Regions from separate parts of the Phocaeicola acetigenes genome, predicted to be linked through region 2. Evidence: riboswitches for the same ligand, from Rfam matches in the RefSeq annotation. Region 2 holds a riboswitch; each other region holds the start of a gene.

Region 1 (10,603 bases), on a different contig from region 2:
AGCATCGTTTGACGTTGTTACTCTTTGGCATGTAATGGAACATCTCGAACATCTGAATGAAACATGGGAAATATTGAACCGTATTCTAAAGGAAAGAGGAGTTCTGATTGTTGCGGTTCCTAATCCTAACTCATTCGATGCCCAGAAATACAAAGAAATGTGGGCAGCCTATGATACGCCACGACATTTGTGGCATTTCACTCCGTCTACCATGCAACAATTCGGAGCTAAACATGGCTTCATTTTAGCAGAACAACATCCCATGCCGTTCGATGCCTTTTATGTATCCATGCTCACCGAAAAATACAAAAAAAGCCGTCATCCATTCCTGAAAGGATTGTTGACTGGTACAGAAGCATGGTTTGCTTCACAAGCTAAAAAGGAGCGAAGCAGCTCCATTATCTACGTTTTTAGAAAGAAGTGATTATGAGTAAAAAATTGGTAGCTTTCTTCGACATGCAGTTTATCACTTCCAGTATCAGTACGATGCTGGTACTGCTTCTATTGGGATTGGTCGTGTTCTTTCTCATGGCCGCCAATAACTTATCTGTATATGTACGCGAAAACATAGCAGTATCAATACTTATCAGCGATGATATGAAGGAAGCAGAAATTACACGTTTCCAGAAAGAGCTGAACGGATTTCCTTACATCAAGAAAACTACTTATATATCCAAGGCACAGGCACTGAAAGAGCAGACCGAAGCCATGGGTACTGACCCTGCCGAATTTTTAGGCCATAATCCATTCACCGCTTCCATTGAGGTCACACTCAATGCCGATTATGCCAATGCGGACAGTATTGCGTGGATAAAGGATGAAATACTTTCCCATAAGCACATACTTGAAGTCAACTATCCGCAAGATTTGTTGGATGCGGTAAATAAAAACATCCAAAAAATCAGTATTGTCCTGCTGGTTCTGGCTGCTTTACTGACTCTAATCTCATTTGCTCTAATCAACAATACAATCCGATTGGCTATCTATTCCAAACGTTTCCTTATCCACACAATGAAGCTAGTAGGAGCCAGCTGGAATTTCATACGCCGTCCTTTCCTCATCCGTAATATTTGGGTAGGAGTTTTAGCAGCAGCAATGGCTAATGCTTTACTAACTGCAATGGCTTATCTTCTGGTACGATACGAACCGGATCTGTTAGCAGTCATCACTCCTTCGGTAATACTGGTTGTCATGACTTCTGTATTTGTTTTCGGTATCATTATTACAACTTTCTGCGCCTTGATATCCATCAACAAATACTTGCGTATGAAGGTTAGCGATTTATACAGCAAATAAAAAATCTATTAATATTTTATTTTTCATCAGTATGGACAAAAAGAACTTTGCCTTTGATAAGACTAACTTCATCCTATTGGGAATAGGGATGGTAGTAATTATTATCGGCTTTTTACTCATGACCGGACCTGGTTCCAATGAAACGATGTTTCAACCAGACATTTTCAGCGTACGTCGTATTAAAGTCGCTCCGGTAGTTTGTTTCCTGGGATTTATATTTATGATTTACGGTATACTCCGAAAACCTACAGATAAAATAGAAAAATAAACATGAGTTGGATTGAAGCTTTAATCTTGGGTATTCTGCAGGGATTGACAGAATACCTTCCAGTCAGCAGTAGCGGACACCTTGCTATCGGATCAGCATTATTTGGTATTGAGGGAGAAGATAACCTGACCTTTACCATCGTTGTCCATGTAGCTACAGTATTAAGTACACTGGTCATTCTTTGGAAAGAAATTAACTGGATATTCCGTGGACTATTCAAGTTCCAGATGAACGAAGAAACCCGTTATGTAGTCAACATCATCATATCCATGATTCCGATTGGCATCATTGGTGTATTCTTTAAAGATTATGTCGAAGATATTTTCGGATCAGGTCTGCTTGTGGTAGGATGCATGTTGCTTATCACAGCACTTCTGCTCACTTATTCTTATTATGCCAAGCCGCGTCCAAAAGAAAAAATCAGTATGAAAGACGCATTTATCATCGGTTTAGCCCAAGCTTGTGCTGTATTGCCCGGATTGTCACGTTCCGGCTCAACAATTGCTACCGGACTTATCTTAGGAAATAAGAAAGAATCGTTGGCACAATTCTCATTCCTAATGGTCATTCCTCCTATTTTAGGAGAAGCCTTGCTCGATGGAATGAAAATTATAAAAGATGCCTCCATGGCCGGAGCCGAAATATCTACCTTGTCACTGATAGTAGGCTTTTTGGCGGCATTCATATCGGGATGCATCGCCTGCAAATGGATGATCAACATTGTAAAGAAAGGTAAACTGATTTATTTTGGAATTTATTGTGCCATTGCCGGTATACTGACCATCATACTCAGCTAACCCATTGTCCCCATATATAAAGAATGAATTTCAAGGAAGGAGAAATATTATATTTCAACAAACCGTTACGATGGACATCGTTTGCGGTTGTCAACAAGATAAGATATCACATCAGCCGAAAATTAGGCGTAAAAAAGATTAAGGTAGGACACGCCGGAACACTCGATCCGCTGGCTACAGGAGTCATGATTATATGTACCGGAAAAGCGACCAAACGTATCGAGGAATTCCAGTACCACACCAAAGAGTACATAGCAACCCTTCAACTGGGAGCTACTACTCCTTCATTCGATTTGGAAAAAGAAATTGATGCGACTTATCCTACCGAACATATTACCCGGGAACTGGTAGAAGAAGTGCTGAAAAAGTTCGTAGGAACCATCGAACAAGTACCACCGGCTTTCTCAGCCTGCAAAGTAGACGGAAAACGTGCTTACGACCTGGCAAGAAAAGGAGATGAAGTAGAGTTGAAAGCCAAAACACTGGTCATCGACGAAATAGAATTGCTGGAATGTAACCTGCCGGAAATAAAAATCAGGGTAGTATGCAGCAAAGGCACATATATCCGTGCGCTGGCACGCGACATTGGTGAAGCGTTGAACAGTGGTGCCCATCTGACAGGACTCATACGCACAAGAGTAGGAGAGGTCAGACTTGAAGATTGCATGGAAGTAGAAAACTTCCCGGAATGGCTCGAGAAACAAGAAATAGAAGTTATAAACGATTAAGGAAAGAAAGGAACGCAAAAGATGAAGCTATCACAATTCAAATTCAAATTACCGGAAGAACGTATCGCCCTTCATCCGGCAAAATACAGAGATGAATCTCGTCTGATGGTAGTCAATAAAGCTACCGGAGAAATTGAACATAAAATCTTCAAAGATATTTTAAACTACTTTGATGACAAGGATGTATTTATCTTCAATGATACTAAAGTCTTTCCTGCACGTTTGTATGGAAACAAAGAAAAAACCGGAGCCCGTATTGAAGTATTCCTGTTGCGCGAACTGAACGAAGAACTGCGTTTGTGGGATGTATTGGTAGACCCGGCCCGCAAAATCCGTATCGGAAACAAATTGTATTTTGGTGATGACGATTCGATGGTAGCCGAAGTAATCGACAATACCACTTCACGCGGACGTACCCTTCGCTTCCTGTACGACGGGCCACACGATGAATTCAAAAAAGCCTTGTATGCACTGGGAGAACCCCCATTGCCTCCATTTATCAAACGACCGGCAGAACCTGAAGACGAAGAGCGTTTCCAAAATATCTTTGCTAAAAACGAAGGAGCAGTTACTGTCCCTGCCGCAGGCTTGCATTTCAGCCGCGAATTGATGAAGCGTATGGAAATCAAAGGTATTGACTTCGCTTTCATTACCATGCATGCCGGTTTGGGCAACTTCCGCGACATTGATGTAGAAGACCTGACCAAACATAAAATGGATTCAGAGCAGATGTTTGTCAATGCAGAAGCATGCCGCATTGTCAACGAGGCCAAAGACCGTGGCAGCCGTGTGTGTGCCGTAGGTACTACAGTGATGCGTGCCATCGAAACTGCCGTAGGTACAGACGGACATTTGAAAGAATTCGAAGGATGGACCAACAAGTTTATCTTCCCTCCTTACGACTTCTCTGTAGCCAACGCTATGGTAAGCAACTTCCATATGCCGCTGTCTACCATGCTGATGCTGGTATGTTCTTATGGAGGTTATGAACTGATTATGGAAGCCTACAACACCGCATTGAAAGAAGATTACCGCTTCGGAACATACGGTGATGCCATGTTGATTTTAGACAAATAAAAACACAACTGCATCATGGCAAAAGTATACGTAGGCTTAGGTACAAACTTAGGCAATAAAGAAGAAAACTTACGTACTGCCGTCTATTTAATAAACAGGAAGATAGGGAAAGTAATTTCCCTGTCTTCTTTTTATGAAACCGCTGCATGGGGATTCGTTTCCGAGCATACCTTCCTTAATGCGGCAGCTTGTATAGAAACCACATTATCTCCTACTGATATATTACACTTTACACAGGAAATAGAACGGGAAATGGGACGAAAACAGAAATCTGTACAAGGAGTATATTCCGACCGTCCGATAGATATTGATATCCTGCTGTACAATAATCTTACACTGCAGACTCCCGAACTTACCATTCCGCATCCCTTGATGACGGAACGTCGCTTCGTAATGGAACCTTTGGCAGAAATTGCTCCTGATTTCATTCATCCTGTTCTTCATCAGTCTCTTTCCGAACTAAACAAACTCTTGCTCACTGAATCCGAATAAATTGCATCGCAATCACAAAGAAAGAGGTGTTAAACAGTTGTAAAATTCTGTCAAAATTCCGATATTGCGTACCCTTAGAAAACCTATTATACGCAATGTTATGAAGACATCTGGCTTAATGTTCCTTTTCTATTATGCAGGAGCATTCCTATCGGCAAATTCTTTATTTGCACAAGAAACACAAGTAGCCCATACAGACACTGTAACTACAGCTTTAGGTCGTGCACAAGACCTTCGTACTCTCCCTTTCCAGATTCAAAAGATAGAGGGGAATGAACTAACCCAAGTAAAAGACGCCAATTTCCTCCATTCACTGATTGGAAGAACCACGGGTGCCACTCTCAATCCAAGCTCTGCCGGAACAGGAGCAGGAGTACGTGTACGAATGAGAGGTACACGCAGTATTTGGGGAAACAACAATGTGCTGTATGTCATCGACGGAATTCCCTTCCCCCAGCTTTCCACCAATACCCTTTCGGCTATCTACACCGGATACGGGCTGACCGCCGATGCCATTGCTTCTCTTAATGCCGAAGATATAGAAGATGTCTCTATTCTCTCCGGTCCGTCGGCAGCCGCACTGTACGGAAGCGATGCCGCCAACGGTGCCATTCTTATCACCACCAAGAAAGGGAAGGCTACCCACCGGCCTGCCATTCATGTGTCTCAAAGCACTACGTTCAGCAAGCCTTTCGTCATGCCGGAATTTCAGAATCAGTATTATCAGTGGAATACAGCTTCGGATACCGGAGATCCCACCTGGAATCCTTCCGACTTCTACCGTACCGGACACACCATTCAGAATCATGTCAGTCTTTCTGCCGGTACCGACATCAACCAAAGCTATTTCTCGGCTGCCACACAGCATGCCACCGGACTGATAGAAAACAATCTCTCCAACCATTACAACCTGACTTTCCGCAACAGCACCCATCTGCTGAACAACAAGCTGCATATTGATTTCGGCCTAATGTATATGCGCACCAAAGAACAGAATATGCTGTCGCACGGAGACGATTTTAACCCTATCATTCCCGTTTACCTCTATCCGGAATGTCTGAACTTCCGACCTAATCAATATGGACAAATTACCGGTGTTCCCTGGTACGAACGCTATGACCCTGATAAAGATTACTATGCCCAATACTGGCCGTATTCCGAGTGGCAGAATCCCTATTGGATTATCAACCGAAACACCTTTCTCAATAAGAAAGACCGTTTCTTAGGCAATATCGGTATCAGTTACGACATTACCCCCTGGCTTTCTGCCTCCGCCCGCGTACGCTATGATAAAGATGTAATAAAGCAGGCACAAGAACTTTACGCATCGACCAGTGCCTATCTCATCAACTCGGAAAACGGACTGTACGGGGAAAATAAAGCCGACCTGCACCAACTGTACAGCGACCTTTCCCTTGACCTGCACCATCGCATAGGAGCATTTTCGTTCAATGCATTATTAGGAGGAAGCATACAGAAACGGCAATACGATTTCGATTTGCTCAACGGAGGTCTGATCCAACCCAACGGATTCTCAGCCGACAATATTGATGATGCGCTGAAAAACAGTGTTTCCGAATCATTCGAAGATAAAAGGAAAAGTCTCTTTGCCTCCTTGCAGATAGGCTTTAAAGACATGCTTTACGTGTATGCTACCGGACGGAAAGAATGGAATGATTTCAAGTACCGCACTTTCTATTCGGAAACCGATGGATTTTATCCCTCTGTCGGAATAGCCTTTATTCCCACAGCTTTTTCTGCGATTCGCTCCGATATTCTGTCATTCACTAAACTCCGCTTCGATTACAGCGAGACTGGAGCTACCCATCAGTATGCCTTGATAGAAGGACTGTGGCAAAAGAACCAAAACTTCGACTACGAGGCACTAACACAAGGAAAAAGCCCTGTCGAAACCACCAAATCGTACGAAGCCGGCATCGACTTAGGAATGTTCCAAAACCGGTTGAACCTATCTCTTACTTTATATACCTCTACCACTCACAGTGTAGCACTGACCCAACAAGCGAACTATAACCAGTTAATGAATGCCACTATCGAAAACAGAGGAGTCGAAATGTCTCTCCAACTCAAACAGCCCTTAGGTCCTGTAGAATGGAATAGCAACCTTACTTACACACTAAATAAGAACAAGATAAAAGACTTTACAAATATCTCTTCTGATGGAACAGAAACAGATATCCCATCGTTTGAAATGATAACTTCTTATCACCCTATCGCACAGGAAAAACTTGTAAAAGGCGGCTCCATAGGCGACATATACGTCCGCGCATTCCGCACCGACAGCAAAGGAAACCTTGTCATCGGGAGCGACGGGTTACCGGAAAAAAACAATGAATACACCTATGCCGGTAATGCTGCTCCCAAGTATCAGATAGGATGGAGCAACGACTTCAACTGGAAAGAAATAGCCTTAAGTTTCGTTCTACAGGGAAACTTTGGAGGAAAAGGTCTGTCCCTCACTCAGGCGATGATGGACCAGTACGGTGTATCGAAGGCTACTGCTGATGCACGTAACAACGGCGGTGTATGGGTAGGACAGCAGCTTATCCCAGCCAAGCAATATTATAATTATGTAACTGGTCTGGAGGGGGTAGGAGCAGCCTATATATACGACGCTACCAATGTGCGTCTGGCAGAACTCTCGGTAGGATATACCATTCCTATGCACCGTTGGGTAAACTGGATACAGAGTATCAAGGTTTCGTTTGTAGGACGCAATCTGTGCATGATTTACAACAAAGCGCCGTTCGACCCCATGAGTACGGCCAGTATGGGCAACTTCATGCAGGGAATAGATTATTTCAACCTGCCCAGTTTGCGCAACCTCGGTTTTTCTGTCAGCATGGACTTTTAGTTCAAAAAACAATTTAGCTGACACAGTAAACTGATAGAAAAGACTCTTCAAGAAGAGTAAGTAATATTAGTCGTATAAAGTGTCCCACTGCAAGGAGACACCTGTCTCCTTGCAGTGGGACACTCGTCTCTTTATAGTGAGACGGACGTACCCTTACAATGAGACACCCTTCCTGTTTAAGTATCCAACGAGATAAAACATCAAACAAGATACAACTATTTCATTTATTTTCTATATTTGCTCACGAATTGGTTCCACATCCTTGTTCTAGGAAACGGATTAAAAGGGAATCGGGTGAAAATCCCGGACAGTCCCGCTGCTGTAAAGCTCTATACCAAACTTTCTGAAAAATGCTCATACCACTGATATACAATGGCTATATTGGGAAGGTTTCAGAGAGGGAGTCAGTCAGAAGACCTGCCATCATTCATTTGCTCAGTGCCCTCTGGGGTTAGGGAAACTGTTGCCTGTTTTTTCATTTTATAAGAACCGACATGTATAAGCAGACCATCATGCGTGCCGTTTGGCTGATGTGTATCCTTGTATGGGGACATTGTATCTCTATATATGCACAAAGTAAGCTGGATAGCCTACAACATTTGGGAGAAGTCGTAGTAACGGCACGTACTTTCCAAAAAGAAGTTATTCCCGTACAGCAACTGTCCGGAAACGAATTGCAGCGCCTCAGCTCACATAATGTGGCCGATGCATTGCGTTATTTCTCCGGAATACAAATCAAAGATTACGGAGGAGTAGGAGGTCTGAAAACCGTAAACATCCGAAGCATGGGAACCAATCATGTAGGGGTATTCTACGATGGCATTGAACTGGGTAACGCACAGAACGGTACCGTAGACCTGGGACGATTCTCTTTGGACAACATGGAATCGGTTACACTGTACAACGGCCAGAAAAGTGCTATTTTCCAACCTGCAAAGGATTTCGGCTCTGCCGGCTCTATTTATTTACAATCACGTACCCCAAAGTTTGAAAACGAAGAACGTTACCATGTAAAGACAACCTTTAAGACCGGTTCGTTTGGAGTAGTCAATCCCTCCATATTATGGGAGCAGAAAATTCACGACAAACTTTACAGCTCTCTCAGTGCCGAGTATATGTATACCACCGGAAAATATAAATTCCGCTATCAGACTAAAGACGGATACGATACTACCGCTGTACGTCAAAATGGTGATGTACAGGCTCTGCGCGTAGAAGGCGGACTGTTTGGAAAAATAGACCAGGGATATTGGCGTGCAAAAGCCTATCTGTATAACTCCGAGCGAGGATATCCCGGTGCCATTGTACGCAACAAGTTCTCACACGAAGACCGTCAGTGGGATACTAATTTTTTCACACAGGGTACATTCAAAAAAGATTTTTCGTCCCGGTACAGCCTGTTATGCAACATAAAATATGCCTACGACTATTTGCATTATCTGGCAGACCCGAACAAAGATGAATCTTTGATGTATACCAACAATCATTATTACCAACAGGAAGTTTATGCTTCGGCTGCAAACCGGTTTACCATTTTACCGGGATGGGATGTCAGCGTGTCTGCCGACTATCAGTTCAATTTACTGAATGCCGATTTACAGGACTTTGTATATCCTCGCCGGCATACCGGACTGATAGCAGCTGCCACAGCCATTTCACTCGACCGGTTTAAAGCACAGGCCAGCCTGCTTGGAACTTTTGTACACGATAAAGTCCGGACAGAAAACGAATCGGCCCCCAACAAACAGGAATGGACTCCAGCTGTAGTCGCCTCGTATCAGCCATTCAAATCAATTGACTTGAATATCCGTGGCTTTTACAAGCGTATCTTTCGAATGCCAACCTTGAACGACTTGTATTATACTTTTGTAGGAAATGTAGATCTGGACCCTGAGTATACAAACCAGTACAATCTGGGATTTACTTATAGCAAATCTTTTTCCCACAGTTGGCTTCGCTACATAGAAATACAGACAGACGTATATTACAACGAAGTTGAAAACAAAATTATAGCTACACCGACTTCCAATTTTTTCCGGTGGACAATGATTAACCTGGGAAAAGTGGAAATACGAGGTATTGACGCTGCCCTGCAAACGGGATGGCAAATAGGAAGAGAGTTCCGCCTGAACGGAAGAATCAACTATACCTATCAAAAAGCACAGGACTTCACCGACCCTTACGATGAGTTCTATGGAGGACAGATACCTTACATTCCCTGGCATAGCGGTTCGGCAGCAGTAAATGCCAACTGGCGCTCGTGGGAAGCCAACTATAGTTTTATCTATACAGGAGAGCGGTATTCGTCGCAAGCCAATATTCTGGCCAATTACCAGCTGCCGTGGTATACCAGCGACTTATCGGTAGCCAAAACCCAGCGAATCGGTCCGGGCGACTTGAAACTAACATTAGAAATCAACAATCTGTTCAACCAGCAATACGAAGTGGTGATTTGCTATCCTATGCCGGGTATCAATTTCAAACTCATTGCACAATATACTTTTTAAATGAAAACGGACTTTATAAAATTATTCCACCATACATACAGTTTTGTTCTATCTGTCTTCATCGGCTTCATGCTTGCAGGATGCCGGGGAGAACTGCCGGTCATTGAATCTGAAATAGAATATGTAACCGATCCCACTTTGCCGAAGTCAATCAAAGGACTCTATGTATTGAACGAAGGAAATATGGGAAGCAACAAGTGTACACTCGACTTCTTCGACTATAATACCGGAGGCTATCACCGCAACATTTATGCAGAGCGAAATCCCGGAGTAGTAAAGGAGTTAGGCGATGTAGGAAATGACATTGCTATTTACGGGAATAAACTTTTTGCCGTAATCAACTGCTCACACTTTGTAGAAGTAATGGATGTACGCACAGGGGTGCATATCGGAAGCATTAATATCACAAACTGCCGATACATCACTTTTAATGAAGGAAAAGCTTATATCAGCTCATATGCAGGTCCCGTGCAAATTGACCCTAATGCACGTCCGGGAAAAGTGGTAGAAGTAGATGTCAATACCTTGCAAATTACGCGGGAAGTGGTAGTAGGATACCAGCC
Region 2 (10,603 bases):
ATTGCGGGAAGCACTTCTGAAACGGGCTTCTTCGCTGGTACTTTGTCATAATCATCCTTCGGGAAATATTGCTCCCAGCAGGGAGGACGACCGCTTGACGCAATCGTTGTTTCAGGCTGCCCAAACAATGAATATCCGTATGCTCGACCATGTGATAATATCCGACGGGGCTTATTATAGTTATGCCGATGAAGGGAGATTGTAAAAGCAAGCTTTTGCTTTGGTACTGCGCTCGCCTTTCACTATATTTGAAGAATATAGGATGCGGCTTGGCATTACCTTCGTTCAAAAGCAAGCTTTTGCCTTGGTACTGCGCTCGCCTTTCACTATATTTGCAGCTATACATTTTTAAATATTCAACGTATGATGGATAACGAAACAAAACTGAAGATTGAAGAAAAAATTATAGAAATACTGAAGACTGTATACGACCCTGAAATTCCGGTGAATGTATACGATTTGGGATTGATTTATAAAATTGATTTGCAGGACAATGGAGAACTGATTCTGGATATGACGCTGACTGCTCCCAATTGTCCGGCTGCCGATTTCATCATGGAGGATATCCGCCAGAAAGTAGAATCGGTGGAGGGTGTGGTGTCTGCACAGGTCAATCTGGTATTCGAACCGGAATGGGATAAGGATATGATGACCGAAGAGGCAAAACTTGAACTTGGATTTCTGTAATCAAGACAGAATTCTTCCTGAAGAAACAGATGTGGTTATAAAAATCGGATAAAATGAAGAATGTATATTTTCTTTCGGATGCTCATTTAGGTTCCAGGGCTATTCCTCATGGACGTACTCAGGAGCGCCGGCTGGTCAACTTTTTGGATAGTATCAAGCATCAGGCAGCAGCTGTTTATCTGTTGGGTGATATGTTTGACTTCTGGTATGAATTCAAACTGGTGGTTCCTAAAGGTTATACCCGCTTCTTGGGAAAATTGTCGGAACTGACGGATATGGGGGTTGAAGTGCATTTCTTCATTGGAAATCATGACATCTGGTGCGGAGACTATCTGGAGAAGGAGTGTGGGGTAATTATTCACCGCAGACCGCTGACTTGTGAAATTTACGGGAAAGAGTTTTTCCTGGCTCATGGAGACGGATTGGGTGACGGCGACCGGAAGTTTAAGTTGCTGCGGACAATGTTTCATAGTAAGACTTTGCAGAAGATGTTTTCCATGTTGCATCCGAGATGGAGTATAGACTTCGGCTTGGAATGGGCGAAGCATAGCAGAATGAAACGGGAAGGAGGAAGAGAGCCGGAATATATGGGAGAGGATAAGGAAGCTTTGGTGCTCTTTACTAAGGATTACCTGAAGACTCATCCGGATATTAACTATTTTATTTATGGACACCGGCATATCATGCTCGACCTGATGTTAAGTCGTTCTGTACGGATGATGATTCTGGGAGACTGGATTACGGAGTTCTCGTATGCTGTATTCGATGGGGAGAATCTTTTTCTTGAACAATACATTGAGGGAGAAACTACAGTAGGATAATATTGTGGATTATTTTAGTGACGTCGCGCGGAGGTTGTTGGACCTTTATAAGGCCGTGGTGCAGCCTGTGTGCGACGATTCTTTTTTTTTGATACATAGGGATACAAAAAAAGCGAAGTTCTTAAGAACCCGCCGATCTCCTAAAGAACCCCCATTTAAGGGTTCTTTTCATCTCTTCTTCGTTCAGTTGTTGTCTTTGTTATCCTTTTCTCTCTTATACCTTAAGCAATTTTACATCTTAATACCTATATCAACTATTCCTGAAAACAATTACCTTTTTACTAATACCTTAAAAAACTAAACCTTATCAAAATTCTAATACCTTTGAATAAAATTGCTTTTTTACCTTAATCTAATACCTTATTTTACCTTAAACTAAGTAAGTCTAATACCTTTTGTGCTTTTTCTTATTGTTTTAATATCTTATCGGTTTCACAACCACGATGCAAAGGTAAGGCTTCTTTGTTTAAAAACAATGCTTAATAACATGTTTTTGCATGTTTTGTGCGTTTTCATGATTTATATCAATTCTTTTAGAAATGGGAACTTATTTTTCCTGATTTCAGCACTAGAATTCGCTGGTTGCTGCTTCCCCGAAACTCCAGATAAGGAGAATATAATGCTTCCTCAAAACGTCCGTCTACCAGCACGTCGATATAGTGCAGGATGGCTTCTTTTTCGGGGCAGGCAATCAGTTCTTCGTATGTATATCCGGTATAGCACCATACATTCATGCCGGTTTCTTCTTTGATACGGCGAATGAGAGGTAAAAACTCTTGTGGATTATAAAAAGGATCTCCTCCGGAGAAAGTGATTCCATCGAGTAGAGGGTTGGCCTTAATTTCCCGGATGATGGCAGTGAGCTTTTCCTCTGTCAGTGGAAAGCCTGCTGCGGGATTCCACGACGAGGGGTTATGACATCCTTTGCAACGGTGGCTGCATCCGGCAAGATAGATGGAATACCGGATGCCGTCACCGTCGACAATTGTTTCTGGATAAGTGTAAAGATAATGTAGCATATTCGGGTTAACCGTGTTTTACGCGGTCTTTTTCTTCTGCGCGTTTGGCCGAGTTCCAACTGTTCAGGTCTCCGGTCAGATAGCCGGTGATACGGCGCATGCGCATGATGTTTTCACTGTTACAGATTGGACATTTATCGTAAATTACTCCTTTGTATCCGCAGTTGTGACAAGTGTCTACAGGATGATTGATGGAACCATATCCTATACCTTCATCGTGCATTACTTTTACAATCTTAGCAATAGCCTTGATGTTTTTCTGGGCTTCACCGTCCAACTCTACATAGGTGATGTGTCCTCCGCGGGTAAGCGCATGGAACGGTGCTTCGCATTTGATTTTTTCGATAATGCTGATAGGCTCTTTCACATCTACATGGAATGAATTGACATAATAGTCTCTGTCTGTAACTCCTGGGATAAGGCCGTATTTGCGTTTGTCCATGCGTGTGAAGCGTCCGGAAAGTCCTTCGGCTGGAGTAGCAAGTACAGAGTAGTTCAGATGGTATTTTTGTTTGTATTCATCGGCTACTTTATTCATTTCTTCAATTGCTTCGTAAAGCGTTTCCCATGCTTTGCGATTATGACCGTGTCCTTGTCCGTAAAGTGCTACCATTGCATTGTGTCCGCCAATGAAACCAATACCCAGTGTTCCTTGTTTCAAGGTGTCTCCCACTTCGTCGTTCGGGTTCAGACTTCCTCCTCCTTTCCATACATTGTTACTCATCATGAAAGGAAACTGGCGGGCCAGTGCAGTACGTTGGTATTGATACCGGCTATAAAGTTGTTCGGCAATGAGTTCCGACATCTCGTGTACCGACTGAAGGAAGATGTCCTTGGCCAGTTGTTCGATGGCGGTAGGATGCGTGTGTTCGGCCATGTTTTCAGCTTTGATGCGTGCTTCAATGGCCAGTCGGGGTAGGTTCATGGTGGTGAACGAGAGATTGCCTCGTCCCAGTGATGTCTTTTCTCCGTTCAGATTTTCGAATACACGTGTACGGCATCCCATGGTTGCCAGTTCGTAACGATAGCGCTTCGGGTCGTTCTTGTCCCATTTCTCGTGCTGGTTGAAAGGAGTATCCAAGAACATAAAGTTAGGGAACAGTGCCTTGGCTGTGGTACGACATGCTTTTAAGAATAAGTCAAAGTTGGGAGCTTCGAACTGTATTTTTCCTTCAAGTGCTGCATCAAAATCCTGGATAGCCAACTGGTAATCGGCTTCTGAATAAGATACTCCATCTTTTATTTTGAAAATCTGGATAGGGAATACCGGAACTTCTCCTCTTTGTCCCAAACCTTCTACGGTAGCTTTCAGCAGTTCTTCTATCACCATGCGTCCTTCGGCTGATGTATCAGTTCCGTAGTTGATAGAACTGAATACAACTTGGTTTCCTCCTCGCGAGTGCATGGTGTTCAAGTTATGGATGAATCCCTCCATGGCCTGATGGGTTTCTTTTCTGGTTTGAGCATATGCTTTATGCAGAATATGTTCAAGTTCTTCAGCATTGATTGTAATTGCAGATGCCTGTAATGCTTTTACTAACCCCTTTTTCATTTCGGAGTTAGGTTCAATGGAGATCAGATATTGATGTATGGCTTCGGAGAGACTTTCTTCTTTTACGGTTGTTTCTCCTTTTACTTCCAGATAGAAGGACAGAATGGATGTGACTGCTTTCTGATAGCTTTTCAATACTCCCTTTGCCATAAAGAAGTCGAAAGCAGGGATAGCTTGTCCTCCGTGCTGTTCGTTCTGATTGGTCTGGAAAATGATTGTAGCCAGTGTTGCATAGCTCTGGATTGATTGAGGAGTACGGATGCTGCCGTTTTTGGTGTGGAATCCCCTTTCGAACAAATCATCAAGGTCGTACTGGATGCAAGTTGTTGTTTTGGTAGGATAATAGTCCAAATCGTGGATGTGGATATCTCCCAACTGATGTGCTTCTGCATACTTTTTAGGAAGAAGATACTTATAAGTATAATCTTTGGTGATTTCCGAAGCAAATGTCATCATCTGCCCAGCCGGAGTATGGCTTGACATATTGGCATTGCTCAGGTTGACATCATTTTTATCGATGGCGACAATGCCGTCCATGATATGCTTGATTTGCGTTTTTCTTTCGCGCTCGGTGTTTCGCCATTGACGATAGATGATGTACTTTTTTGCCACTTCTGGTTGTACTTTCATTAGCTCAGTCTCGACGATGTCTTGTATATCCTCTACTCCAATGGTAGGTTGGTTGATTTGGAGGATAACGCGCTGGGTAATCTCTTCTATTAAGGTACGGTGGTCGTTGAGGCCTGTGGCTTCGAATGCTTTGCCTATGGCATTAGAGATTTTTACTGCCGAAAAGTCTTCCCGCTTTCCGTCTCGTTTGATAATGCAGATTTCTTTTGTGTTCATAACAGCTTTTTGAAAAAGTAATGGATATAAATGGCTTTTTCATGGCAGGTCTTCTGACTGATTCCTCCCCAAAGGCGACCTTCCCGCAAGTGTATTGCAGTGGCTGTATATGATACTTGGCCTTGGTTCTTTGGAAATCACAGCAGCGGGTACTGTTACCGATTTTCACGATATTCCCTTTTGAAACGCTTGTGTTACCATTAAAAGCTGTACAAAGATAGAAAAAGAGTTTTGCTTGATAAAATAGACTATCTCTTGGTTGTCTAAATTGGGAAATAAAATTCCAGTAAAAACGTTCTTAGAATGTGTTTGAATGGGGTAAATGGATAACTGTAATTTAAAATGGTTTTTCTTTTTAGAAATTCTTCCGTTATTTCTTGTAATATTCCTTCTTTTATATAATAGCCTTTTGGAAACATTTTTGGAAGAATTAAAGACCAAAAAGATGAGATGATTTGTAGTTGTGTATGCAGTAATCTTAAAGTTGAAAACGGTGTACTGCATACACATTATAATAAGTCTGATTAGTCTTGGCTTAATCTTTTATTTCTTCAAACTCGATGTATTCCCCTTCATCACTATCAAATACTTTCTTTTTTCGTGCAGGAGACTGTGAAGAAGAACCGTAAGAAGAACGTTCCTGATAAGTGCTTTCTTTTTCTGTATACTGTGAAGAAGATGTCATCTTTTCTGTCATACGCTTTCCTGTACGGAATATGCTTCCTACAACTTTAGCTGCGGCCGACAGTAAAAGAATAAGAATAATAAATATAAATATGAATATGAAACTCAAAAATCCAAACATAGTTATTGTCGTTATATTTTATAATGATATTAACAACAACCGTGCCATAATTGTTGTTTTATGATTTTTTACGAGTTACAATAGAGAGTAGGATATACCATAAAATAACTGCTGCAAAACCACTGAGCTGGAAGATAATCAGTAAAGGGATGCTGACAGCCAGGAAGATATAACTGATTTTATTGCTTTTCCATGAAAGGTTTTTAAATTTCAATGAAAACATGGGTAGTTCAGCAACCAGCAATAATGACATGACAACTACCAACAGAAAAAGGTAGATTGCATTAAAGTATTGAGATACCAAGAAATTGTGGGCTCCTACGGTCAGTGAACCCCAAAACAAAGCATTGGCAGGAGTCGGCATACCGATGAATGAACTGGTTTGTCGTACATCGATATTGAATTTGGCCAATCGCAATGCCGAAAAGACTGAAATCAGAAAAGCAGTATAAGGTATATATTCGGCAATTGGAGTCAGAAACTCGGGATAATATACTTCTTTGAATAAAGAAAAAACAATCGCAGCAGGAGCAAATCCAAAAGTAATATCATCGGCCAATGAGTCCAATTCTTTTCCTATCGGACTTGATACATGCAACAGACGAGCTGTCATTCCATCGAAAAAATCAAAGCCTGCCCCAATTACGATAAAGAGGAATGCAAGCGTATAACAGCCTTGCAGTGCCATGTAACTGGCAATACATCCGGAGAACAAATTGCAGCAAGTGATTGTATTTGGAATGTTTCGGATGATAACATTGGCCATAATCGTACCTCCTCCTTGTCTTTTTATTTTAATTTAGCAATTACGGTTTGGTTTCCTGTTGTAGCCTGTCCCATTTTTACGCAGACTTCTGTTCCTACAGGAAGATATACGTCAACTCGTGAGCCGAACTTGATGAATCCCATGTGTTCGTCGATGTAGCATTCTTCTCCTTTTGTAGCGTAGGTAACAATACGACGGGCAATTGCACCGGCAATTTGGCGTGCCATGACAGTATGGCCTTCCGGAGTTTCAATAACTACCATTGAGCGTTCATTTTCGGTACTTGCCTTGGGAAGCCATGCCTTCATAAAACGTCCGTTATGATGATCTACATGTTTTATGGTACCATCTACCGGATACCAGTTGGCATGCACATTGGTCACACTCATGAATATAGAAATCATCAGTCGGCGATCATGAAAATATTCATGTTCGTCTACTTCTTCGATTACAACGATTTTTCCATCCGCCGGAGCAACGACAATCTTCTCTGTATTACCGTTGAATAAACGGATTGGGCATCGGAAAAAATTGACCATCAGTAAATAAAGAATTAAACTGATGACCGAAACCACATAAAATGGAATTTTACACTCCAATCCCCAATATAGTGCGGCATTGATAAGCAATAATAAAGCTGCGCTGATAATAAGGATGTGAGTGCCTTCGTGATGTATTCTGATTTTTTTTATTTTATTCAATCGGGTCATAACAAAGTCTACATTTATCGTGCAAAAATAACGTTATTTTGAAAACTCTGCAAATAAACATTGATTAGAATTGCAACTTTCTTCCTTTTTTCGCTAAAAAGTATTCATGATGGTTAAGTTTATATGTTACTTTTTGTTCGTTCTGTAAAACCTCGGTATCTTTGATACGATTTTATTTTTTTACAACAATATGCAAGATTTTGTTCATTTGCACGTACATACCCAGTATTCTATCTTGGATGGTCAGGCTTCCATTTCCCGGCTGGTCGATAAGGCCATAGCAAATGGAATGCGTGGTATTGCTGTTACCGATCATGGAAATATGTTTGGTATCAAGGAGTTCTTTAACTATGTGAACAAGAAGAACGGAGGTACAAATGGTGAGATAAAAGATTTGAAGAAGAAACTGGCTGCATTGGAGGCGGGAAAAACAGAGACAGACAATCCGGAAGCGGAGATTGCAGCCTGCAAGGAGCAACTGGAAGCTGCAAAGAAACGTCTTTTTAAGCCGATTATTGGCTGTGAGATGTATGTGGCACGTCGCCGGCTTTTCAATAAAGATGGAAAGCAAGACCAAAGCGGTTATCACCTTGTTGTATTGGCAAAGAATCTGAAAGGTTATCATAACTTAATCAAATTGGTGTCGAAAGCGTGGACTGAAGGCTTTTATATGCGTCCGCGTACCGACCGTGCGGAACTGGAGAAATACCATGAAGGATTGATTGTCTGTTCGGCCTGTCTGGGTGGTGAAGTTCCCCGGAAAATCAGTGCAGGTCAGATAGAAGAGGCAGAAGAAACAATCCGCTGGTTCAAGAATCTGTTTGGCAGCGACTATTATCTGGAGTTGCAGCGTCATAAGGCTACTGTTCCACGCGCCAACCATGAAGTGTATCCCATGCAGCAAGTGGTAAACCAGAAGCTGATAGAGCTTGCCAAAAAGTATGATATCAAACTGGTTTGTACAAACGACGTCCATTTTGTCGATGAAGAAAATGCCGAGGCGCATGACCGTCTGATTTGTTTAAGCACAGGTAAGGATTTGGACGATCCTAAACGTATGCTTTATACCAAGCAGGAATGGATGAAAACGCGGGAGGAAATGAATGAAATCTTTGCGGATGTGCCCGAAGCATTGGCCAATACGGCAGATATCTGCGATCAGGTAGAATTCTATTCTATTGACCATGCGCCCATCATGCCTACCTTTGCCATTCCCGAAGAGTTTGGAACCGAAGAAGAATATAGACGGAAGTTTACTGAAAAGGATCTTTTTGATGAGTTTACTCGTGATGAAAACGGAAATGTAGTCATGAGTGAAGAAGACGGATTGAAGAAAATTGAGCGTTTGGGAGGATACGAAAAATTGTATCGTATCAAACTGGAAGCCGATTATCTGGCAAAACTGGCTTACGACGGAGCACGCCGTCGCTATGGGGAAGTGTTGAATGAAGAAGTGCAGGAACGAATCAAGTTTGAACTTCATATTATGAAGACAATGGGTTTCCCTGGCTACTTCCTTATTGTGCAGGACTTCATTACGGCAGCTCGCGAGAAACTGGATGTGTCGGTAGGACCGGGACGTGGTTCGGCTGCGGGATCTGCTGTAGCATATTGTTTGGGTATTACTCAGATCGACCCTATCAAATACGATTTGCTGTTCGAACGTTTCCTGAATCCGGACCGTATCTCTTTGCCTGATATCGATGTCGATTTCGATGATGATGGCCGAGGACGCGTCTTGAACTGGGTAACGGAAAAGTATGGACAGGAAAAGGTGGCACATATTATCACGTATGGTACAATGGCTACCAAACTGGCCATTAAGGATGTGGCACGTGTACAGAAGTTGCCTTTGTCGGAATCGGACCGTTTGTGTAAGCTTGTACCCGATAAGATTCCGGATAAGAAACTGAACTTGCCCAATGCCATTGCATACGTGCCCGAACTGCAGGCCGCAGAAGTTTCGTCCGATCCGGTTTTGCGCGATACCATCAAGTATGCCAAAATGTTGGAAGGCAACGTGCGTAATACCGGTGTACATGCCTGTGGTACCATTATTTGCCGTGACGATATCACAGACTGGGTGCCGGTCAGTACTGCTGATGACAAGGAAACCGGAGAAAAGATGCTGGTTACCCAATACGAAGGATCGGTCATTGAAGATACGGGACTTATCAAGATGGACTTCCTCGGACTGAAGACACTGTCCATTATCAAGGAGGCTCTGGAGAATATTAAGGTCAGCAAACAGATTGTGCTGAATATTGACGAAATTCCTATTGATGACCCGGCTACTTATAAGTTATATAGTGAAGGAAGAACCATCGGTACGTTCCAGTTCGAATCTGCCGGTATGCAGAAATATTTGCGAGAATTGCAGCCAAGTACCTTCGAAGACTTGATTGCGATGAACGCCTTGTATCGTCCGGGACCGATGGATTACATTCCGGATTTCATCGACCGTAAGCATGGACGCAAGCCTATCGAGTATGATATTCCGGTAATGGAAAAGTATCTGAAAGATACATACGGTATTACGGTGTACCAGGAGCAGGTGATGTTGCTGTCGCGTTTGTTGGCCGATTTTACTCGAGGCGAATCGGATGCCTTGCGTAAGGCCATGGGTAAGAAGCTGCGCGACAAGCTGGATCATATGAAACCGAAGTTTATCGAAGGCGGAAAGAAGAACGGACACGACCCTCAGGTGCTGGAGAAGATTTGGGCAGACTGGGAGAAGTTTGCATCGTATGCCTTCAACAAATCGCATGCAACCTGCTATTCGTGGGTGGCTTATCAGACTGCTTATCTTAAGGCTAACTATCCGTCTGAATACATGGCAGCCACGATGAGCCGTAACATTTCGAACATTACCGAAATCACGAAACTAATGGACGAATGTAAGGCTACAGGGGTAAATGTATTGGGACCGGATGTCAACGAAAGTAGCCTGAAGTTCTCTGTCAACCGTAAGGGAGATATCCGTTTTGGCTTGGGAGCAATTAAAGGAGTGGGCGAATCGGCGGTAATGAGTATTTTGACTGAACGTGAAAAAGGTGGACCTTTCAAAAATATATTTGATTTTGTCCAGCGTGTCAATCTCTCTGCCTGCAACCGTAAGAATATTGAAAACTTGGCTTTGGCCGGAGGATTCGACAGTTTCGATGGCATCAAGCGCGAAGACTTCTTTGTGAAAAATGCAAAAGATGAAACATTTGTGGAGGTCCTGGTACGTTACGGAAACAAGTATCAGATGGACAAGGCTGCTGCAGTCAATTCATTGTTCGGAGGAGAACATCAGGTCGAGATGGCTACTCCGGAAATTGTAAAAGCTCCATCGTGGGGAGCTTTGGAACGTTTGAATAAAGAACGTGAGTTGGTTGGTATCTATTTGTCTGCC
Region 3 (10,603 bases), on a different contig from region 2:
TTGGAGTACACGGCTGGAGTTTCGGAGGTTTCATGACCACCAATCTGATGCTGACTTATCCCGACCTGTTCAAGGTAGGAGTAGCCGGTGGACCGGTAATCGACTGGCAGTTCTACGAGGTAATGTACGGAGAACGTTATATGGACACTCCACAGACAAATCCAGAAGGATATAAAGAAGCTAATCTTCGAAATAAAGCCGGCAATCTGAAAGGACGCTTGCAAATCATCATTGGAGGAACAGATCCTACTTGTGTACCTCAGCACAGTTATACATTCCTTCGTGCCTGCATCGAAGCTGGTACTCATCCCGATTTCTTTGTTTATCCGGAAGACGGACACAACATGATGGGAAGAGACCGTGTTCATCTGCACGAACATATTACACGCTATTTTAATGACTTTCTGAAATAACTCTAAAACAGATATACAAATGAAACTTTTACTTTTAGGTTCAGGTGGACGTGAGCATGCCTTGGCTTGGAAAATAGCTCAGAGTCCGAAGATTGACAAATTATATATTGCACCCGGAAATGCCGGTACACGCGAAGTAGGCGAAAACGTAGCTATTAAAGCCGACGATTTTGATGCTATCAAACAGTTTGTGGTAGAAAACCACATCGACATGGTAGTGGTAGGTCCGGAAGATCCATTGGTAAAAGGAGTATACGATTTCTTCAAAAACGATGAAGCTTTGGCACACATCCCAGTTATCGGTCCGTCGAAAGCAGGTGCTGTACTCGAAGGAAGTAAAGAATTTGCCAAAGGTTTCATGCAGCGTCATCATATCCCGACAGCAGGTTATAAAAGCATCACTGCCGACAACATAGAAGAAGGCCTTGCTTTCCTTGAAACTCTGGAAGCACCTTACGTACTGAAGGCAGACGGTTTGTGTGCAGGAAAAGGTGTACTGATACTTCCTACTTTGGAAGAAGCCAAGAAAGAGCTGAAAGAAATGTTGGGTGGAATGTTCGGCAATGCATCAGCTACAGTTGTTATCGAGGAGTTCTTGAGCGGTATTGAATGCTCTGTCTTTGTTCTGACCGACGGAAAGAACTATAAAATCTTGCCCGAAGCAAAAGACTACAAACGTATCGGCGAAGGCGACAAAGGTCTGAACACCGGTGGTATGGGTTCTGTATCTCCTGTTCCATTTGCAGATGCAGCATGGATGAAGAAAGTAGAAGACCGCATCATCCGTCCTACAGTAGAAGGACTGGCAGCCGAAGGAATCGACTACAAAGGTTTCATCTTCTTCGGATTGATTAATGTGAAAGGTGAACCGATGGTCATTGAATACAATGTACGTATGGGCGACCCCGAAACAGAAAGTGTCATGCTCCGAATCAAGAGCGACCTTGTTGACTTATTCGAAGGAGTAGCAACCGGTACATTGAATGAAAAGACTCTTGAAATTGATTCTCGCTCAGCAGTATGCGTAATGCTTGTATCAGGTGGTTATCCGGAAGCATACGAAAAAGGATTCCCTATTACAGGCATCGAAGAAGCAAAAGCTGGAGGAAGCATTGTATTCCATGCCGGTACAGCTGTAAAAGACGGTCAGATTGTAACATCAGGAGGACGTGTCATTGCAGTCAGCTCATACGGAGCAGACAAAGCCGAAGCATTGGCACAATCGTTTACCAATGCCGGAAAGATTTCATTCGAAAAGAAATATTTCCGCTCAGACATCGGATTTGACTTATAATGATATCTGCACGAGATACACTTCAATATCAAATAGCCACCGGAAGACTGACTCTTCCTGTGGCTATTCTTCTCTCTCTGCTCACAGGCGGAATACTGTGTCAGAGCTGGACTCATGTGCTCTCTTTAGTCATAGGAGTACTGATTACCGGTCTGATGATAGAGATGAACACCACATTTGCCTTGATACGCACCCGTTCTACTCTTCCTCCGGCTCTATTTCTGATTACTTTCTTTCTTTGTCCGTTTCTTTATTCATACTCTGCCGAAAGCTGGTTTCCCTTACTCTTTGCAGGGATGCTCAGTTCTCTGTTCCGCAGCTATGAATCAAGATACAATTCATCGTCCATTTTCCATGCCTTTCTGTTAATCGGTATTGGAAGCTGGATACTCCCTTCATGCCTGTTCTTTGTTCCCTTCCTTTACCTGCACATGATAGGACTACGGTCTCTCAGCCCGCGGACTTTCTTTGCCGGTATGGTGGGCTTGAGTTTGCCTTACTGGTTTATGCTTTGCTACGGTACTTACAATGGAGAACCGGATTTTATCCTGACTCCCTTTCGCCAACTCGGTCAGGATTGGATACCCGATTATTCCACACTCACACTCTCCCAATGCATTTCATGGGGAGTCTTTTTCCTGTTGGCAGTAATAAGCAGTACACAGAATTTTCAGGTATCACGACAGGATAAGGTACAGACACGCATTATGATACAATCTCTGCGGTTTACCGGAATAGAAGTCATGCTTCTCATGCTCTGGCAGCCTCAGCACTTCAATGCTCTGTTTCCTATTCTTATCATGATAGGAGCCATCATGCACGGACATCTGTTTGCCCTTCTGTTCAATAGGTTTATACGATATTATTTCCTCTGTATGCTTCTTCTCACCCTTTTTGCCGGAATATTCAATATATGGATGCATTTCTTCAATTCATGATAGACTGGGGCTATTGGGGCATGTTTGTTTCAGCCTTTTTAGCCGGAACTATTCTTCCTTTCAGCTCGGAAGCCGTACTGCTGGCCTGCATCGGACTGGGACTGGACCCAATCTGGTCTACTTTGGCTACTACAGCCGGCAATGCATTGGGAGGTCTTACCTGCTATTGGATCGGACACCTCGGAAAAATGGAATGGATAGAGAAGTATTTCAGAGTAGACAAAAAGCAACTGGACAAAGCCACCCGATTTATTCATGGAAGGGGCTCATGGATTGCTGTTTTCTCCTTCCTCCCTGTCATCGGGGATGCCATTCTCATTGTTTTAGGACTGATGAAAGCCAATTTATACATCGTGGCTCTCTCAATGACTTTCGGTAAGCTGGCACGTTATGCTTTACTGGTAGCAGCCACCATCGGAGCATTCAAGTTCTTTCACTTTTAACAATCCAAACTTTAAAACATATCCCCCATGATACAACCCGAACAAACTGCAGACGGAAGCTATACACTATTCGTTCCGGAAATGGACGAACATTACCACTCCGTAAAAGGCGCACGCACCGAGTCGGAACATATCTTTATTCAGATGGGCTTACAACATGTCACAGTACCGGCTCCCCGTGTACTTGAGATAGGTTTTGGTACCGGTCTGAATGCCTTCCTTACCTTACTCGAAGCAGAACGTACCCATCGTCCGGTCTGTTTCACCACCATCGAACTCTATCCGGTACCGGAAGAAACTTTGCAGTTGCTCGGATATCCCGAACAGATTGCTCCTTCCCGTGCCGCCGAGTATGAAGCCTTGCATCGTGCCGAATGGAATAAACCGGTATCCATAACCCCATGGTTTACCCTCCACAAGATACAAGGCGATTTCACCCAGTTCCCATTTACAGGAGAATACGATGTCATTTATTTCGATGCTTTTGCTCCCGACAAACAGCCGGAAATGTGGCATCCTTCCCTCTTCGAAAGTTTATATCGCATCACAGCCCCGGGAGGTGTACTGACTACCTATTGTGCCAAAGGCTCCGTACGCCGCATGCTTCAAAGTGCAGGCTATACCGTAGAACGCCTGCCTGGTCCTCCGGGAGGAAAACGTGAAATACTTCGTGCTACCCGATAAGCTATTCGGGAAGATTACGATAAATAAAGGAAATCACTTTCCGGTGATTTCCTTTATTTGTTGTATCTTTGTTTTTCACACAAAGATTTACTTTTTATGAAACAATATACCATTCTGTTCATCAGCATGCTCCTCCTGATGTCGTGTCACAGACAGCCACAAGCCGGAGAGCGCCCTATACTGACCGTCACATTAGAGCCCCTGCGTTACTTCACCGAAGCAATAGCCGGTGAACACTTCAAGGTAGTAAGTATGGTTCCTGATGGCAGCAGTCCCGAGACCTACGATCCCACTCCCCAGCAGATGGTTGCACTCTCACAAAGTACTGCCTATCTCCGCATCGGCTACATCGGGTTCGAACAAAACTGGATAGATAAACTGCAAGGCAATTCTCCCGAACTGCCTTTCTTCGATATGTCTGCAGGTATCGACCTGATACGTGAAGAATCTAAAATGCACGGCGACCACATTCACGAAGGAGGAGTCGAGCCTCATATCTGGAATTCTTGCCGCAATGCCCGTCTGATTGCACAAAACATCTGCCAAACCCTCTGCCAACTGGATTCTATTCATACAGACTACTACTGGAACCGACTGGATAGTCTGAATCTTGTCATAGATAATACCGAACATGAAGTACGCAATTATCTGAGCCATGCAGACAGTACTTTCCTGATTTATCATCCGGCACTTTCTTATTTTGCCCGCGATTACGGACTCACCCAAATCAGCATTGAAGAAGGGGGAAAAGAACCCTCTCCGGCTCATCTGAAAACACTCATCGAACAAAGCGGACATAAAAAAGCCCGCATCATCTTCGTACAGCAAGAATTCGATACCCGTAATGCCGAACTCATTGCCAGGGAAGCTCAATTGCAGATTGTCCCTATCAATCCGCTGAGTTACCATTGGAATGAAGAAATGAAAAATGTGGCACGTGCCTTACAGCAACCCTAAACGCATTTGTACACGCATGAAAAAAACACCTTTGATACAACTAAGCGATATTTCGGCCGGCTACGACCGGAAAACCGTACTCGATCATATCGACCTCACCGTATACGAACAAGATTTCTTAGGCGTTATCGGTCCCAACGGAGGTGGAAAAACCACTCTGATAAAAGTGATATTAGGACTTCTCTCTCCCACTTCGGGACAAATCCGCTTCTTCCGAAACGGAACAGAAGTACCGGAAATCAGCATGGGATATCTCCCTCAATACAATGCCATCGACAAGAAATTCCCCATCTCGGTCTACGAAGTCGTTTTGTCCGGTCTGAACCGTCAGAAGTCACTCCTACACCCTTTCAGTCGTGAACAGCACGAACAAGTGCAACACGTCATTGCCCAAATGGGACTGGAAGGACTAGAGAAACGTGCCATCGGACAATTAAGCGGCGGACAATTGCAACGTGCTCTATTAGGCCGGGCTTTGGTATCCGACCCGCAAGTCGTCATTTTAGACGAACCCAATACTTACATCGACAAACGTTTTGAGGCCAAGCTCTACTCTTTACTTGAAGAAATAAACCGTGAGCGTGCCATCATTCTGGTCAGTCACGACATAGGAACCGTGCTGCAAAACGTAAAGAGTATTGCCTGTGTAAACGGTAACCTGCATTACCACCCCGACACCGAAGTACCGACAGAATGGCTGGAAGAACATTTCGGATGCCCCATCGAACTCGTAGGTCACGGCAATCTTCCCCATCGGGTATTGAAATCGCATAATCATACACACAACGGTTAAGCAACCCTTAAAACCGTATTTTATCCTCTTAAAATTAGGACATTTACTCAAATTACCGTATCTTGCAGTTTCAAACTAAACAGATACGACTTATGAAAGCAAGAAACTGTATGGCGCTGTTTTTAAGCGCAAGTTTAATATTAAGCGGATGTGCTTCCTTGAACAAGACAGCCAAAGGAAGTATGATTGGTGGAGGTAGCGGAGCTGCCATGGGAGCCATTCTCGGAGGTGTAATCGGACACGGAAAAGGAGCAGCCATTGGAGCAGCAGTAGGTGCTGCAGTAGGTGCAGGCGCAGGAGCCTTGATCGGAAAGAAAATGGATAAGGCAGCCCAGCAGGCCGCAGAAATTCAAGGCGCAGAAGTAGAACAGGTAACCGACAACAACGGCTTACAGGCAGTAAAAGTTACATTCGACTCCGGTATTCTATTCAATACAAGCAGTGCCGATCTCAGTACCTCAGCCAAATCGGCATTAAGCAAGTTTGCCAACAATGTTCTGAACCAGAACCCTGACATGGATGTCGCAATCTACGGATATACCGACAATACCGGATGGAAGAACTGTACAGCAGCCCAAAGTGCACAGAAGAACATGGAACTCTCCCAGACACGTGCCCAGAGCGTATCCAGCTATCTTTTAGGATGCGGTGCTTCTGCTTCACAGATTAAGAAAGTAGAAGGAATGGGCGAGAGCAATCCTGTAGGCGACAACAGTACCGAAGCCGGACGCCGTCAAAACCGCCGTGTAGAAGTATACATGTATGCCAGCCAGCAGATGATTCAGCAGGCAGAAGCCGGCACATTAAAATAAAAAAGAAATAGCAGCGGGAGTTCCCGCTGCTATTTCTTTTTATACCGATAATTCCAGTTTACCCCGTATCTTTATTTACTGTAAAACTTATTCATCGGATATATTCCTATCGGATAACTTGTCTTATTCATAATCTTATTCACCAATACCGGTTTTGCTCCACTGCAATCATAAATCAGCAAATAATTACAAGTAGGAATTTCCGATTCACTGTATTTATCCGATACAGCCACATACAAATACTGATTAGAAGGATCTGCAGTCACATTACAGTTCAGATGAATCCCTTCGGGCGCATCTTTCAGCACATCGATACAATCCTCCGCTTTCCAGGTTTCGAGCGACAAACGACGGATAGTCGTTCCCCCGGCTGCATAATAAATATAATTTCCAGCCTTTGTAATTCCCGAATCATTAAAGAATTCAGCAGAAATATCCTCCGCAATCTTCACCTCTTTCACTACCTTCCAGCTGTCGAGGTCGACAAAAATAAGGTAAGACTTCTTTTCTCCCCCTCTTCCACAAGTAGCAAGCATCACCTCACGTTCGCCCGTCTGGCAGATTCCACTAATAAAATCACCATTCAAATCAGGCAAAACCCTATTCACCTCATTCTTATCTTTAGCAAACTCAAACAATCTTGTAGTTTGCCAGAAACCTCCACCCCCACAATACAGGCAGTCTCCCACTCTCAAGATACCTCTTGTTGAAGCCACTTCTTCAATAGTTCCTCCCTGGTTACCAAAATTATAAGCCCCTTCAATAAGATTCAGCTCTCCCGTAGTAGTATCAAAGCGGAACATTCCCTGTCCTTCGGCAAAAAATACATTCTTCTCATCCAATACAGCAATATTGGAAAAAGGAGTACTTAGCGAAAGCATTTCATCTTCCTCCAGACTTCCTTCCGGCCGAGGAAACTTCAAATCTTCTATCTGATAAGCCTTTTCAAGTTTCAATGTTACAGCATCCACAATCACCAGTTCACCATCGGTTTTCTCCCCATTAGGTTCAAAAAGCCCGTCGCTTACGATATAGAACTTACCGTTATACATCCATAAATCCTCCGCATAATTTCCAAAAGCCGAGCCATTTACCTTACGGTACACGTTATCCTCCACTTCACCTTCCGGAGTAATGAAAGTCAGAGAACTATTTTGCGAAGAGGGAGCTCCCTGGTTCAATATCATCACCCCTTTCGGGTCGGCATAACCGCCCAAGATTTCCTCTTTCCCAACTCCGCCGGAATTACCCTCCGACAAATCATCAGAACATCCCGATACTGCTACAGCCAGCATGCATACAGCCCAAGCACGATAAAATAACTTCTTCATAACCAATACAATAAATTAATTTTCAGAATAAAAAAAGACTCCTGCCGGGAAATGTGTATAATTCTCATATTTGGCAAACGGAGAGTCTACGCTGGTCTCAAAATCGAATACCCAGATCTGATTTGTAGTAAACAAGGGGAACGATTTGATAGAGTTTGCATATACATGTCCCGTCACCGGATGAACAGCCAGTCCGTTATACAACAGTCCTGCATTACTATCAAGCAGATTAAGATCGCAAAGCATTTCCTCTTCACCCGGTTCCTCTCCGGCAGCCTCATCAAACTTCATACGATACAGTGTAGTGCCATTGGCATAATAAATCATATTATCTTTTACACAGAAAGACACCCCTGCACTTCCCACATTCGGCTCCGAACCAATTTCCCGAGAGTCCAGCTCTTTAGTAGCCAGATTAAACTTAGCCACATAATATTTACCAAATCCAGTCGCAGTAAGCCATACATCCCCCTCACCGGCTTTCTCAATACTATACAAACTCTTATAAGGAGCCGAATAAGGCAAACTTATCTTAGAAACACTATCCGATTCCGGTGAGATTTCAAGGATATTGCACATATAGTTTTTATTCTGGAATGTATACACCTTACCTCCCATTACCACAAAACGCGACTTAGGAGCTCCGTCGGAACCTTCTACAAAAGAAATTCTTCCCGTTCCCATATCCAGACGATACACCCCTTTATTATCCCGAATATATATATGGTTCTCATCAAGAACAGCGATATGTGTAGGCCAGTCCAGTCCTTCCAACTGATTTCTAGAAAAAGTCACTTCTTTTTTCAACGTTTTCGCATCCATTACCACAAGCGTGCCATCATTCTCGAATAACTCTCCCACCGCATTTTTGTTTCCATTCTGCGATATGACATAAATCTTCCCGTTGTAGAACGCCATATCCTGCGCTACATTTCCCAGTTCGGTACCATTCACCAGTTTATATGCATCACCAATCACATAACCTTCCGGAGTAATATATCCCAACGAACCATTCTCTGTAGTCATATTTCCCTCATTCAGCACAAAAGCCCCGTTCGGATCATTAAACGAATTCAGGTTATAAAAGCTCAACTCTTTTACCTGCTCTGTACCATCTCCACCTTTCGCCTTAAATTCAATTTTCGCTTCTTTCTCAGCCTCAGCAGTAGCATTCAGTACAATTTTAGATGCTTCATAATCCACTTCTGCAGTCCATCCGGCCGACAGCTTTCCCACTTCTATCGTCTGTATATTTTCTCCCGAATATTCCAGCACCATATCCTGTCCCGGCACCACAAACAAAGGATCAGTACCCTCCTGCACAATGTTTAAATCAAACTTCAAGGTTCCTGCTCCTGCAGTACCATTTTCCGACGAACAAGCCCCCATACACAGGGCAATGCATACCATAAGCCCCATAAGGACGGCTTTTCTTGCAAATCCAATAAAATTCATAATACTATTATTTATAAAAATCTGTTTTTATAAAAAATGACATTACACAATCAATCCTCCAAAATCGCCGGCAATAATCAGCACAAGCCATCCCGCCTGTTTTGTACACACAGGCATACAGTATTCCCTGTCAGAAATACACACAGCAGCACGAAGACCAGAAATTTCCGGTCACACCTACTTGATAAAATTAATTGTATAAATTCAGTCTTAACTGCCTATCCCACGAGTGCAGTTAAATTTGTATGATGGCAGGTCTTCTGACTTACCCCCTCTCCGGAGCCTTCCCGATATTGTTCAGTTATCAGTGGCATAAGCTATTTCCGAAGAGTTGAAGGAGCTTACAGCAGCGGGACTGTTCAGGAATTCCACCTGATTCCCTTTTAATCCGCTTGTCCGAACAGACACACGGAACCATTTCCGGCAACAAAGATATAATATTTTGGATATACACAAAAGCTTAATCGGACAAATAAAGCCCCATTGGCATTTTTCTTTTTCCAATTTTTCCGTAAAATGACAAAATGAAAGTGTCTCACTTCAGTGGAATATACATTTATCAAAATGTCAATTCAAGTCCCCTAAAACAGGCCTTTTTAGACTCAAAGGCAAGTCCGGTTGCAAATTTCCACTTTTTTGGGGGTATACCCAAATACAAAAAGACAGAAAATTCACTACCTATCCGTACAGGTTACACAATACACATGCATTACACAACAAATATCTTCTCACACAACAAGAATCACATCTTTTTATCACCCGGATATACATCTTTTAAAAGAGAAGAAAAAACACTCCACTCTGCTAAAAAACAGGAATAAAAACCTCTTTTAATCCCCTTTTTTTACACTATTAATACCGTTGGCATGTGTTACTAATAGCGTAAGCTCACGATACAAGTATCGTCACCCACCGATACAAGTATCAAAACCCTCTTTTACGAGTCCTTTTTTCCTTTGTTTCATCCCCTAAATACATATTATAAAGCATGTATACAGTCCTTTTTTTGATTTATTTCCTCTTTTTTGCCTGTTAAAATTCATTAAATTACAAAAGTATCAGTTAGCGAAAAACTGAAAAATCAGACTTTATGAAAGAGAAAACCGGATTTTCAAAACATTTTATTTTTCAAGAAAAAGCAGATACGTAATCGAAAAACGATCAATCGACTGATGGATGGATAAATCCGTAATCGCATACAAAGACAAACTGGTTGTTTTTATAGTTAAAATTGAAAAAACTCTCGCGTTAAACCAAGCATCCGATTTTTCTATCTCAAAACCTTTATCTACCTTGCAATTAGATTAAAAACCACAAATCTATGAAACTGAAAGCACTTATATTATTATTCGTACCTTTCATGCTATGGGCATGTAAAGACGATGACAACCCGTGTAATGAGCCAAACTATATGGAAACTTCTCTCACCCAAATTCAAGGAGAGCTTACTATTGATTATGGTGAAAACATCCTGCAAGATGAA

The links. A riboswitch is a leader RNA that binds a small molecule or an ion and turns the genes downstream of it on or off. The one in region 2 is predicted to bind cobalamin.
Region 1: linked by a shared signal. The riboswitch ahead of O6P32_RS11055 (TonB-dependent receptor) and the one ahead of O6P32_RS05125 (anaerobic ribonucleoside triphosphate reductase) in region 2 are both predicted to bind cobalamin.
Region 3: linked by a shared signal. The riboswitch ahead of O6P32_RS11850 (DUF5074 domain-containing protein) and the one ahead of O6P32_RS05125 (anaerobic ribonucleoside triphosphate reductase) in region 2 are both predicted to bind cobalamin.

What each region holds. Positions count from the first base shown of each region.
Region 1 is NZ_JAPZVM010000010.1:26,627-37,229, forward strand. It holds gene O6P32_RS11015 (class I SAM-dependent methyltransferase) at 1-424, shown strand, start outside; gene O6P32_RS11020 (cell division protein FtsX) at 427-1,296, shown strand; gene O6P32_RS11025 (DUF3098 domain-containing protein) at 1,328-1,564, shown strand; gene O6P32_RS11030 (undecaprenyl-diphosphate phosphatase) at 1,567-2,361, shown strand; gene truB (tRNA pseudouridine(55) synthase TruB) at 2,385-3,089, shown strand; gene queA (tRNA preQ1(34) S-adenosylmethionine ribosyltransferase-isomerase QueA) at 3,111-4,166, shown strand; gene folK (2-amino-4-hydroxy-6-hydroxymethyldihydropteridine diphosphokinase) at 4,182-4,658, shown strand; gene O6P32_RS11050 (SusC/RagA family TonB-linked outer membrane protein) at 4,759-7,533, shown strand; cobalamin riboswitch at 7,766-7,974, shown strand; gene O6P32_RS11055 (TonB-dependent receptor) at 8,028-10,040, shown strand; gene O6P32_RS11060 (DUF5074 domain-containing protein) at 10,110-10,603, shown strand, end outside.
Region 2 is NZ_JAPZVM010000003.1:130,686-141,288, reverse strand. It holds gene radC (RadC family protein) at 1-205, shown strand, start outside; gene O6P32_RS05140 (metal-sulfur cluster assembly factor) at 367-687, shown strand; gene O6P32_RS05135 (UDP-2,3-diacylglucosamine diphosphatase) at 741-1,508, shown strand; gene nrdG (anaerobic ribonucleoside-triphosphate reductase activating protein) at 2,042-2,527, opposite strand; gene O6P32_RS05125 (anaerobic ribonucleoside triphosphate reductase) at 2,535-4,925, opposite strand; cobalamin riboswitch at 4,952-5,141, opposite strand; gene O6P32_RS05120 (DUF4834 family protein) at 5,461-5,730, opposite strand; gene O6P32_RS05115 (CDP-alcohol phosphatidyltransferase family protein) at 5,789-6,496, opposite strand; gene O6P32_RS05110 (phosphatidylserine decarboxylase family protein) at 6,520-7,206, opposite strand; gene dnaE (DNA polymerase III subunit alpha) at 7,397-10,603, shown strand, end outside.
Region 3 is NZ_JAPZVM010000011.1:104,455-115,057, forward strand. It holds gene O6P32_RS11805 (S9 family peptidase) at 1-413, shown strand, start outside; gene purD (phosphoribosylamine--glycine ligase) at 433-1,707, shown strand; gene O6P32_RS11815 (hypothetical protein) at 1,707-2,645, shown strand; gene O6P32_RS11820 (YqaA family protein) at 2,621-3,088, shown strand; gene mnmD (tRNA (5-methylaminomethyl-2-thiouridine)(34)-methyltransferase MnmD) at 3,119-3,772, shown strand; gene O6P32_RS11830 (metal ABC transporter solute-binding protein, Zn/Mn family) at 3,869-4,729, shown strand; gene O6P32_RS11835 (metal ABC transporter ATP-binding protein) at 4,746-5,522, shown strand; gene O6P32_RS11840 (OmpA family protein) at 5,615-6,334, shown strand; gene O6P32_RS11845 (DUF5074 domain-containing protein) at 6,406-7,665, opposite strand; gene O6P32_RS11850 (DUF5074 domain-containing protein) at 7,681-9,120, opposite strand; cobalamin riboswitch at 9,354-9,554, opposite strand; gene O6P32_RS11855 (hypothetical protein) at 10,442-10,603, shown strand, end outside.